2 linked regions of the Constrictibacter sp. MBR-5 genome follow. The protein of the gene in region 1 interacts with the protein of each later gene in a pairwise test. Links are inferred from orthologs where the notes say so. Each region holds a gene or a part of one and is shown in the gene's direction. Other genes may lie near its edges.

Region 1 (7,799 bases):
CACGTCGCACCACGCGCCAGCCGCATTGATAACGACCGGTGCGGAGAAGCTGCCGGCCGAAGTCTCGATGGTCCAGCCGGCACTGGTGCGGGTCAGCCCCGTGACCTCGGCATCCCCGACCACCCGGCCACCGCGCGACCGCAACCCGCGCAGGAAGCCCTGGTGGATCGCATGGACGTCCATGTCCATCGCGTCCGGCTCCATGCTCGCCGCGGCGACATAGTCCGGACGCAGGACCGGAACCAGCGCGCGCGCTTCGGCGGCCGCCAGTTCCCGCACGGCCGGCACGAGCCGCCGCACCTCGGCGACCTCGCGCGCCACCTTATCCGCCTGATCAGCCCGGGCGATGAACAGGGCGCCGCGCGGCGTCAGCAGCGGGTGGTCGGCGAAACCGGCCGGCGGCGCGTCGAAGAATGGCTTGCCCGCAACCGTCAACGCCCGGATCGCGGCGTTGCCATAGGCCTGGGAATAGAGTGCTGCCGACCGCCCCGTGGAGTGATATCCCGGCTGAGATTCCCGTTCGAGCAGGAGAACCTTGGCACCTTCCGAGAGGAAGAAGGCGGCAGACGCGCCCGCCATGCCGCCGCCGACGATGAGAAAGTCGGCATCCATCAGAGGTCTCCGTCCTCCTTCAGCATGCGGATCGCACCGCGGAACGCCTCGACGGTGCGTGCAAGTTCCGCCTCGCCGTGCGCGGCGGAGATAACGCCGCCGGGCCGTCCCTGGATGTCGACGCCGCCGACCATCAACGCCAGGCGCAGCTTGCGCACCATGTCGGCGTCGAAATTCTTCAGTTCGTCGAATGAGAAGTCCGCGGGATCGAAGGAGCCAGGGACGATTTCGCGGCGCTTCGGGTTGGTGAAGACGTGGAAGCCGGAGAAGGTGCCGTAGGCAGCCCAACCCACCCGCTCGGCGGCGAACACGGCGTTGAGCCCGTCCCGCAATGCCGCACCATAGGCATTGGCGCGCGCGCAGGCGTCCGTTGTCTCGATCAGTTTCAGGGTCGCGATACCGGCGGCCGCGGATGCCGGGTTCGCATTGAACGTGCCCTGATGCTGCACCTTCTCTCGTCCGGCCGCCTTCGACACCGCGAAGTCGAGGAAGTCGAGAATGTCGTGCCGCCCGACCAGCGCGCCGCCGGGCAGGCCGCCGGCCAGGATCTTCGCGAGGGTCGTGAGATCCGGGGTGACGCCATATTCCTGCTGTGCGCCGCCCGGCGAGACCCGGAAGCCGGTGACCACCTCGTCGAAAATCAGGACGACGCCATGCCGGGTCGCCATCTCACGCACCGCATGCAGATAGTCCGGCGCCAGCGGCACCATGCCGAAGGAGGCTCCCGTCGGCTCGAAGATCATCGCGGCGGCATCGCCGGCCGCCATCGCCGCTTCGACCTGAGCCGTGTCGCCCGGATCGACCAGCACGACCCCCTCGGCCACCCCGGCCAGCACACCGACGGTGGCGGAGCCGTCGAAGTGATTGCTCATCCCCGACGTCATGTGGTCGTGCCAGCCGTGGAAATGCGTGCGCAGGCGGATCACCTTGCGTCGGCCGGTGAAGGCGCGGGCCAAGCGCAGCGCCATATGCGTCGCTTCGGTTCCCGACGAGGTGAAGCGCACGCGTTCGGCGGACGGCACCATGCGTCGCACGGCCTCGCCCCAGAGGACCTCGCCTTCGTGATTCGCACCGAAATGGGTACCCTTGTCGATGGTCGCATGGACGGCGGCCATCACCTCGGGGTGATTGTGGCCGAGCAGCAGGGCGCCGTGGCCGCCGAAATAGTCGACATACTCGTTGCCGTCGACGTCCCACTTCCGCGCCCCGGCGGCATGATCGACATAGATGCCGTAGGGCAGCTGATAACGCCCGTCATGCGTGATGCCGCTAGGGAAAAGCTCCTGCGCACGGGCCGCGAGTTCCGCGGAACGCGGCGTGCGCTCGCGATAGGCGGCGACGATCTTCGAGTTGGTCAGGCCACTGTCCGGCATGTCTGTGTATCCCTGCTGGCGGAGGCGCATTGGAACGCGCGGCGTAGCAAGGATCAAGCCGTAAGCCTAGAGCGGCGGGCACTTCGGCGGGCCGTCGGGGCTTTTCTGGTAGGAGAAGCAGGTGTTCGATCTTCAACGTCTTAGGATCCGGATCTTCGCGCCTCGCCCTCGCCCGCGATGACTTCTCTTCCGCAAAATAAAACACACCCGCATCCGAATCGCGCATTACATGAATAATTTAAAATTCATCCAAGATACACGCGCCCAACAACTCCTCGAAATTCAAAATACGCCCCCCTATATATCCATGATCTATCTCAATCATTACTATCCCTGTACACATCCGTACATAGTTCGCGAAAAATAGCTCACGCACCTTGTCACCAATTATTTCCCACAGCGCGCGCAGATCACCGGTTCGGTTCGACGGGTCAATTTCTGAAATCACTCCCGAACCATCTCTCAGCCGAAACGCACCCCATAACTGAACTGATTGCCGCTCAAACATGAGGTGGACTTCATAGCGCTCAATCTGGACCCGAATAAGCTCTTTGCCGACAAGTGGGTCATCGTCCTTCAGATCCATCATCGAACCCTTCCGGGCCCCGCCGTCGAAGGAGCCTATCACGATAGAAACACCGCCCGGGCGTCGGTTGCGCGCCGCCTAGGGCTCGCCGGATCGCCACGCCTTCCTCCCATTTCGATCGGTCCGCTCTCGTCGTGTCCCGTTAACGATCCCATGTTATCCCGAACAAGAGCGGGCGCGGACGATCGACGTCCCGCCATGAGGAACGCGTTATGGACACAGCGGTCCGCGAGTTGGGTCTCGCGCCCATAAGCCTCCTGTCGGCGATTGCCGGCAGTGCCACCGGCGACGACCCGTCGACGCCCCAGACCCGGGCGCGCGTGCTCGAAGAGGTCAAGCAGACGTTGGCGGACGGACGCCGCCAGATCCGCGCTGCGTTCGAGGCGGGTGCTCCCGTCCATCACACGATGGCCGCCAATGCCGACCTGATCGACCAGTTGCTGCGCGACCTGCTCGATTATGCGATGACCTATGTCTTCCCGGCACCGAATCCGACGACGGGGGACCGCATTTGCGTCGCGGCGGTCGGCGGTTATGGCCGAGGCGAACTCGCGCCATGGTCCGACATCGACCTGCTTTTCCTGCTGCCCTACAAGAAGACGCCTCGTAGCGAGCAGGTGGTCGAGTACGTCCTCTACATGCTCTGGGACACGGGCCTGAAGGTGGGGCACGCCACGCGCACCGTGGAGGAATGTCTCCGCCTCGCCCGCGACGATACGACGATCGCCACCAGCCTGCTGGAGTCGCGCTGGATCTGGGGCGAGCCTGTGCTCTACGAGGATCTGCGGCGGCGGTTCCTGTCGGAGTTGGTCCAGGGAACGGGCCCGGCATTCCTCGAGGCGAAGCTCGCCGAACGCGACCAGCGGCACCGCCGCCTCGGCGATTCGCGTTACGTGCTGGAGCCCAACGTCAAGGATGGCAAGGGAGGACTGCGCGATCTGCACACCCTCTACTGGATTGCCAAGTACCTCTATCAGGTCGAGGATGTCGCCGACCTCGCAGGACGTTGCGTCCTGACCCGCGCGGAACTGCGACGCTTCGAGAAGGCGGAAGAGTTCCTTTCGACCGTGCGCTGTCATCTGCACTATCTCACCGACAGGCCGGAGGATCGGCTGACCTTCGACATGCAGATCGAGATCGGCGCGCGCATGGGCTACACGGACCGTGCCGGAACGCGCGGCGTCGAGCGGTTCATGAAGCACTATTATCTGACCGCCAAGGACGTGGGCGACCTGACGCGCATCTTCTGCGCCGCCCTCGAAGCCGAGCACAAGCGCAAGCCACGGTTCGATCTTTCCCGGATCCTGCCTCGGGGGCGCAACATCGGCGCCTTCCAGGCGGAAGCCGGGCGCCTCAACATCCGCGATCCGGACGGTTTCAAGGCCGATCCGGTCAACCTGCTGCGGCTCTTCCATACGGCCCAGGCGCGGAACTACGACATCCATCCCCACGCGCTGCGGCTGGTCACGCGGAACCTGCGCCTAGTCGATGGAACGTTGCGGGAAAACGAGGAGGCGAACCGTCTCTTCGTGGAGATGCTGACCTCGTCGGACGATCCCGAGACGGCGCTGCGGCGGCTCAGCGAGGCGGGTGTGCTGGCCCGCTTCATCCCGGCGTTCGGGCGGGTCGTCGCGCAGATGCAGTACGACATGTACCACACCTACACGGTCGACGAGCACACGATCCGGGCGATCGGCATCCTCAACCGCATCGAGAAGGGCGAACTCCGCGACAGCGCCCCCGCCGCCAGCGACGTCGTCGGCAAGATCGTCTCGCGCCGTGCTCTCTACGTGGCGACCTTCCTGCACGACATCGCCAAAGGGCGCGGCGGCGACCACTCGGTGCTCGGTGCGAAGGTGGCGCAAGATCTCTGCCCGCGGCTCGGCCTCACGCCCGAGGAGACCGAGACGGTCGCCTGGCTGGTCCGCCACCACCTGCTGATGAGTAACACCGCCTTCAAGCGGGACTTGAACGATCCGCAGACGATTCGCGATTTCGTCGCCGCAGTCCGCTCGCCGGAACGGCTGAGGCTCCTGCTGGTTCTGACCGTCGCGGACATCCGTGCTGTCGGGCCCGACATCTGGAACAACTGGAAGGCGACGCTGCTGCGCAGCCTGTACTTCCGTGCCGAAGAGCAGCTGTCCGGCGGCGTCGACGCCGAACCCCGACAGGCGCGCGTGGCGCCGGTGCTCGCTGCGGTGCGCAAACTGCTTCCCGAATGGGACGACGCCACCTTCGAGCGCTACGCGGCCGAGGCTCCGCCCTATTACTGGTTGAGTGCCGATCCGGAGACCCTGGCGCGCCAGGCGCGTCTGGTCGAGAGCACCCAGAAGGCGACCCCTCCGCTGGTCGTCGAAGCGCGTGTCGCCAGCGACCGCGACGCGACCGAGATCAGCATCTGCACGCCCGACCATCCCGGTCTCTTCTCGCGCATCGCCGGGGCCATAGCCCTGACCGGCGGCAACATCGTCGACGCCCGGATCTTCACCCTGGGCAGCGGCCTCGCGGTCGATACCTTCTGGATCCAGTCGGACGACGGGCAGGCCTATGACCGGCCCGAGCGGCTGGAGCGGCTGGAGCACAGGATCCGCGACGCATTGGCCGGCAGGATCGATCTGCGCAAGGAACTGCGCAGACAGCCGTCCTGGCCTAGTCGGACGAGTGTGTTCACGGTGCAGCCGAGGGTGCTGATCGACAACCGCGCAAGCGCCACGCACACGCTTATCGAACTGAACGGCAGAGACCGCTCCGGCTTCCTCTACGACGTCACCCGCGCCCTGAGCGGCGCCGGCGCGCAGATCGCCACCGCCCGCATCGCCACCTTCGGCGAAACGGCGATCGACGTCTTCTATGTTAAGGACGTGTTCGGCCTGAAGATCGAGCACGAAGGAAAGCTGCGCCAGCTGCGCGAAGCCTTGCTTCAGGCGATGGCCGATCCGGCCGCTGCGAAGGAGAAGCAGGGGCCGATAAAGCCGACACGGCACCGCTCTTCGGTCAAACGCCGGATACGAGGTGCACCTCCCCCTGCGTCGCGGCGCAAGGGCCGCGCATGACCGGGCGTTCGATGATGGCAGGAAGACCTGCCTGCCTTCGCTTCTCCGACGCCTGAATCGGCGTGTCTCTCGTCCGTTCCATTTTCACCGTCGGCGGCTACACGCTCGCCAGCCGGGTCCTAGGCCTCGTCCGCGACCTCATCACTGCAGCGTTGCTCGGCGCTGGTCCCATGGCCGACGCCTTCTTCGTCGCGTTCCGGCTGCCGAACCTCTTCCGGCGGCTGTTCGCCGAGGGAGCCTTCTCCGCCGCCTTCGTACCGCTGTTCGCGCGGACGCTCGAAGCGGAGGGCACCGATGCCGCCAGGCGTTTTGCCGAACAGGCGCTGGCGGTACTGGTCACGATTCTCCTCGTCCTCACGGTGGTCGCCGAGCTGGCGATGCCATGGCTGGTCCTGACGCTGGCCCCGGGCTTCGCGGACGATCCGGGCAAGCTCGCCCAGGCCGTCGAGTTCTCGCGCATCACGTTCCCCTATCTGCTTTTCACGGCCGCGATGGCCCTGATGGCGGGCGTCCTGAACGGGCTCTACCGCTTCGGTGCGGCGGCGGCGGCGCCGATCGTGCTGAACATCTGCATGATCGCGGCGCTGCTCTTCCTCACCGATCTGACCGGCAGCCCCGGACATGCCCTTTCGTGGGGCGTCGCGGTAGCGGGGATCGGACAGTGCCTTCTCCTGGCCGTCGCCATGCGCAATGCCGGCATGTCGCTGCGGCCGACCCTGCCCCGGATCACGCCGCAGATCAAACGGCTGCTCGTCCTGATCGCCCCCGGAGCCCTCGGTGCCGGCGTGATGCAGGTGAACCTCCTGGTCGGCACCATGATCGCGTCGCTGCTGCCGACCGGCGCCGTGGCTTATCTCTACTATGCCGACCGCCTGTATCAGTTGCCGCTCGGGGTCATCGGCATCGCGATCGGAACCGCGCTGCTGCCCCGCCTCGCCCGCGAGCTTCGCGGCAGCGACCTCGATGCGGCGGGGCATACGACGAATCGCGCGATCGAGGTCGCCCTGCTGCTGACCCTGCCCGCAAGTGCGGCACTCCTCATCCTGGCGGGCCCGATCGTCAGCGTCCTGTTCGAGCGGGGCGCCTTCACGCTGGCCGACACCGCCGAGACGGCTTGGACCCTCGCCGCCTACGCCGTCGGGTTGCCCGCCTTCGTTCTCGTGAAGGTCCTCGCACCGGCGTTCTTCGCCCGCGAAGACACGCGCACCCCAGTCATCGTCGCGGCCTGGACCATGGCGGCGAACATCCTCCTCTCGATCATGCTCGTCTTTCCATTCGAGCATGTCGGTCTCGCGATGGCGACCTCCCTCGCATCGTGGATCAACGCCGGCTGGCTCGCAGTCGGACTGAACCGGCGCGGTTTTCTGACGGCCGACCGGCGCCTGCTCCGCGCGGTGCCGCGGCTCGCGGCCGCCTCGCTGGCGATGTCGGCGGCACTCGCGGCGGTCGCCTGGCCGATGACTTCGACAATGCATGGCGGCAGCGCGCTCGGCGCCGGCATCCTTGCCGCGGTATGTGCGGGCGGTGCCGTCTTCTTCTTCGCCGCTGCGCACGTGCTGGGCGCGGTGGATTTTCGGGAGCTTCGGGACCATCTCCGGCGACGTCGTCCATCCTGATTTCTGCGCCCCGGGCTTGCCGGAACCGGGCGGCGCGCTTGATTTGATGGGGCATGGCGGGGATAACACCGCACGAGCTGTGTACCCCCATCCGGAGCGCGTCATGAATCGCATCTTCTCGGGCGTCCAACCGACCGGGAACCTGCATCTGGGCAATTATCTCGGCGCGATCCGCAACTGGGTACAGCTGCAGAAGGACTATGACTGCATCTTCTGCATCGTCGATCTGCACGCGATCACGGTTCCGCAGAACCCCGAGGAACTCCGCCGATCGACGCGCGAAGTCACGGCGGCCTACATCGCTGCCGGGATCGATCCCGAACGCTGCGTGATCTTCAACCAGTCGGCGGTCGCCGGGCACAGCCAGCTCTCCTGGCTGCTCGGCTGCATCACGCCGATCGGCTGGCTGAACCGGATGACCCAGTTCAAGGAGAAGGCCGGCAAGCAGCGCGACAACGCTTCGCTCGGTCTCTTCGGCTACCCCGTGCTCATGGCGGCCGACATCCTGCTCTACAAGGCCACCCACGTTCCGGTCGGCGAGGACCAGAAACAGCATCTC
Region 2 (3,613 bases), on another replicon or contig:
TCCGGGCTTCGCGGCGGCTTCGGTCCGGCCGCCGACGATCAGGCCCGTTTCCTCGAACGTCTCGCGGACGGCGGCCATGGCGAGCGCCAGGGCGCGGCGTGGGGTCGCGGTCTTCTGCAGGCGCTCCAGCACCTCCGGGCGCAGCGGCGTAGCCGGCTGGACGAAGGCGTCGGAGCGGTCGACGCGGCCGCCCGGAAACACGAAGTTCTCCGGCACGAAGACGTGGGCGGCACTGCGCTCGCCCATCAGGACCTCGCCGCCGTTCTTGCCCTTGCGCACGATGATCAGGGTCGACGCGTCGCGCGGCCGAAGGAGCTTAGGGGAACCCTCGGAAGCGTCGGACATGGCAGTGACCCTTTCGACGCCCCGGTCGGGGCGGCGCAGCGTTGACCGGAAAGGAAGGGATGGGGTGTCCAGACGGATTTGAACCGACGGCCTCCGGGACCACAACCCGGCGCTCTAACCAACTGAGCTATGGACACCATCGCTCGAAGCGGCGCACTAGGTGCCACCCGGGGCGGGTTTCGTCAAGCATGCCCTTTGCGGCCGAAGGCTCTATCCGGCATATAGGGGCCAGAAAACGATTAGGGAGAAGCCCTCATGGCCGACCTGCGCCTCGCCGAAAACCTGTCCCGCCTGGGCACGGAGACCGCTTTCGAGGTCCTGGCCCGAGCCGCGGCGCTGGCGGCCGAAGGCAAAGACATCATCAATCTCGGCATCGGCCAGCCGGACTTCAAGACGCCCGAGCACATCGTCGAGGCGGCGGTGAAGGCGCTGCGCGACGGCCATCACGGCTACACGCCGGCGAACGGCATCCCGGCCCTGCGCGAGGCGGTGGCGGCGGACATCCTGCTGCGCCGCAAGGTCGCAGTCGATCCCGCGGACATCCTGATCGTGCCCGGCGGCAAGGTGACGATGTTCTTCGCCATCCTGATGTTCGGCGAGCCAGGGGCGGAGATCATCTACCCGAACCCGGGATTCCCGATCTACGAGTCGGTCATCCGCTACTCCGGTGCCAAGGGTGTGCCGATGCGGCTGCGCGAGGAGAACGGGTTCGCGTTCGACGCCGACGAGGTGCTGGCGCAGATCACGCCGGCGACGCGCCTGCTGATCGTGAACAGCCCCGCCAACCCGACCGGCGGCGTCACGCCGAAGGCCGAGATCGACAAGCTGGTCGCCGGCCTGGACCGGCACCCACACGTCGCGGTGATGAGCGACGAGATCTATGGCCGCATGACCTATGGCGGGCGCGAGCATGTCAGCCTGCTCGGTTACGAATCGATCCGCGACCGCCTGATCCTGCTCGACGGCTGGAGCAAGACCTATGCGATGACCGGCTGGCGCCTGGGCTATGGCGTGTGGCCGAAGAGCATCGTGCGCCAGGCCGAGCGGCTGGCGGTGAACTGCCATTCCTGCGTCAGCACGGCCGCCCAGTTCGCAGGCATCGCCGCACTGAACGGCCCTCAAGATGCCGTGGACCGGATGGTGGCGGCCTTCGACGAGCGGCGCAGGCTGATCGTCCCGGCGCTAAATCAGCTGCCGGGCTTCCGCTGCGTCGATCCCGGCGGCGCCTTCTATGCCTTCCCGAACATCGAAGGCACGGGCATGACGGCGCGCGATCTCCAGAAGCGGATGCTGGAGGAGGCGGGCGTCGCCACGGTCGCCGGCACCAGCTTCGGCGCACAGGGCGAAGGCTTCGTCCGCTTCTCCTATGCCGCCTCGGCCGAGCAGATCAGCGAGGCGATCCGCCGGATCGGCGCGGTTCTCTGATTGCCTAAACATCGGGCGCCAAATTTTGTGCAATGTTCTAGAATGTGCGCAATGGGCGCCGCCGCCTGCTCCGTGCGCCGCGGGATACACCGCGCGGTTGGTTGGCACGGGGCGTGCTTCACGCTGGCTGGATGACGTGCACTCTGTGCGACATCCGGGGATCGACGGGCAGTCATGAAAAAGATCGAAGCGATCATCAAGCCGTTCAAACTCGACGACGTTAAGGACGCTCTGCACGAGGTCGGCATCAAGGGCCTGACCGTGACGGAGGCCAAGGGCTTCGGCCGGCAGAAGGGGCACACCGAACTCTACCGCGGCGCGGAGTATGTCGTGGACTTCCTGCCGAAGGTGAAGATCGAGGTCGTCATGGAAGACGGCATGGTCGAACGTGCGATCGAGGCGATCATGCAGGCGGCCCGCACCGGCCGCATCGGCGACGGCAAGATCTTCGTCTCCACGGTCGACGACGTCATCCGCATCCGGACCGGAGAGACCGGCGGCGACGCCGTCTGATTCCGGCCGATCACACAACGCACACCCAATTACCCGCAGAGGAGCGAGGGGATGTCACTGAAGTTCAAGACGCCCGCGGACGTCATGAAGTACCTGAAAGACAACGACGTGAAGCACGTCGACTTCCGCTTCACCGACCCGCGCGGCAAGTGGCAGCACACCACGCAGTGGCACGAGACCGTCGACGAGGACATGCTGACCGACGGCCTGATGTTCGACGGTTCGTCGATCGCCGGCTGGAAGGCGATCAACGAGTCGGACATGATCCTGTCGCCCGACATCTCGACGGCGGTCATGGATCCGTTCTGCGCGGATCCGATGATGATCATCTTCTGCGACATCACCGAGCCGTCCACCGGCCAGTTCTACAGCCGCGACCCGCGTTCCACGGCGAAGAAGGCCGAGGCGTGGGTGAAGTCGTCGGGCATCGGCGACACGGTGTTCTTCGGCCCGGAAGCTGAGTTCTTCGTCTTCGACGACGTCCGCTTCAAGGTCGACATGAACCACTGCTTCTACGAGGTCGACTCGATCGAAGGTCCGTACGTCACCGGCAAGGCCTTCGAGACGGGCAACTACGCGCACCGGCCGGCGATCAAGGGCGGCTACTTCCCGGTTCCGCCGATCGACTCCGCCCACGACATGCGCGCCGAGATGGTGCAGGTCCTGTCGCAGATGGGTCTCGCCATGGAGAAGCATCACCACGAGGTGGCGCCCTCCCAGCACGAGCTCGGCGTGAAGTTCAACACGCTCCTCGGCGCGGCCGACTGGATGCAGATCTACAAGTACGGCATCCACATGGTCGCCCATCAGTACGGCAAGACCGCGACCTTCATGCCCAAGCCGATCTTCGGCGACAACGGCTCCGGGATGCACTGCCACCAGTCGATCTGGAAGGACGGCAAGCCGCTGTTCGCGGGCACCGGCTATGCAGATCTGTCCGAGACGGCGCTGTTCTACATCGGCGGCATCATCAAGCACGCCAAGGCGCTGAACGCCTTCACCAACCCGTCGACGAACAGCTACAAGCGGCTCGTCCCGGGCTACGAGGCGCCGGTGCTGCTGGCCTATTCCAGCCGCAACCGCTCGGCGTCCTGCCGCATCCCCTACGTCTCCAGCCCGAAGGGCAAGCGCGTCGAGGTCCGGTTCCCGGATCCGGCGGCGAATCCCTATCTCGCCTACTCGGCCATGCTGATGGCGGGCCTCGACGGCATCGAGAACAAGATCCATCCGGGCGACCCGATGGACAAGAATCTCTACGACCTGCCGCCCGAGGAGCTGAAGGACATCCCGACCGTCTGCGGCTCGCTCCGCGAGGCGCTGGTCGCACTCG

Evidence for each region. The genes of interacting proteins can lie anywhere in the genome.
Region 2: the proteins of ABIE65_RS11580 (region 1) and ABIE65_RS05240 interact in binary tests that used the Escherichia coli proteins (3 or more experiments, as listed by UniProt). The link is inferred for Constrictibacter sp. MBR-5 from one-to-one orthologs.

What each region holds. Positions count from the first base shown.
Region 1 is NZ_JBEPTK010000004.1:313,832-321,630, forward strand. Bases 2,468-5,824 are described here. They hold ABIE65_RS11580 ([protein-PII] uridylyltransferase), read left to right. Parts: upstream 2,468-2,783; coding sequence 2,784-5,624; downstream 5,625-5,824. Other genes in these bases: ABIE65_RS11575 (hypothetical protein), read right to left, coding at 2,468-2,574; murJ (murein biosynthesis integral membrane protein MurJ), read left to right, coding at 5,687-5,824. Outside these bases: ABIE65_RS11565 (NAD(P)/FAD-dependent oxidoreductase), read right to left, coding at 1-612; ABIE65_RS11570 (aspartate aminotransferase family protein), read right to left, coding at 612-1,985; more of ABIE65_RS11575, read right to left, coding at 2,224-2,467; more of murJ, read left to right, coding at 5,825-7,240; trpS (tryptophan--tRNA ligase), read left to right, coding at 7,344-7,799.
Region 2 is NZ_JBEPTK010000002.1:262,103-265,715, forward strand. What follows is about bases 819-3,613. They hold ABIE65_RS05240 (P-II family nitrogen regulator), read left to right. Parts: upstream 819-1,944; coding sequence 1,945-2,283; downstream 2,284-3,613. Other genes in these bases: ABIE65_RS05235 (pyridoxal phosphate-dependent aminotransferase), read left to right, coding at 819-1,770; glnA (type I glutamate--ammonia ligase), read left to right, coding at 2,368-3,613. In the rest of the region: ABIE65_RS05225 (NUDIX hydrolase), read right to left, coding at 1-345; more of ABIE65_RS05235, read left to right, coding at 601-818. UniProt on the Escherichia coli protein: P-II indirectly controls the transcription of the glutamine synthetase gene (glnA). P-II prevents NR-II-catalyzed conversion of NR-I to NR-I-phosphate, the transcriptional activator of GlnA. When P-II is uridylylated to P-II-UMP, these events are reversed.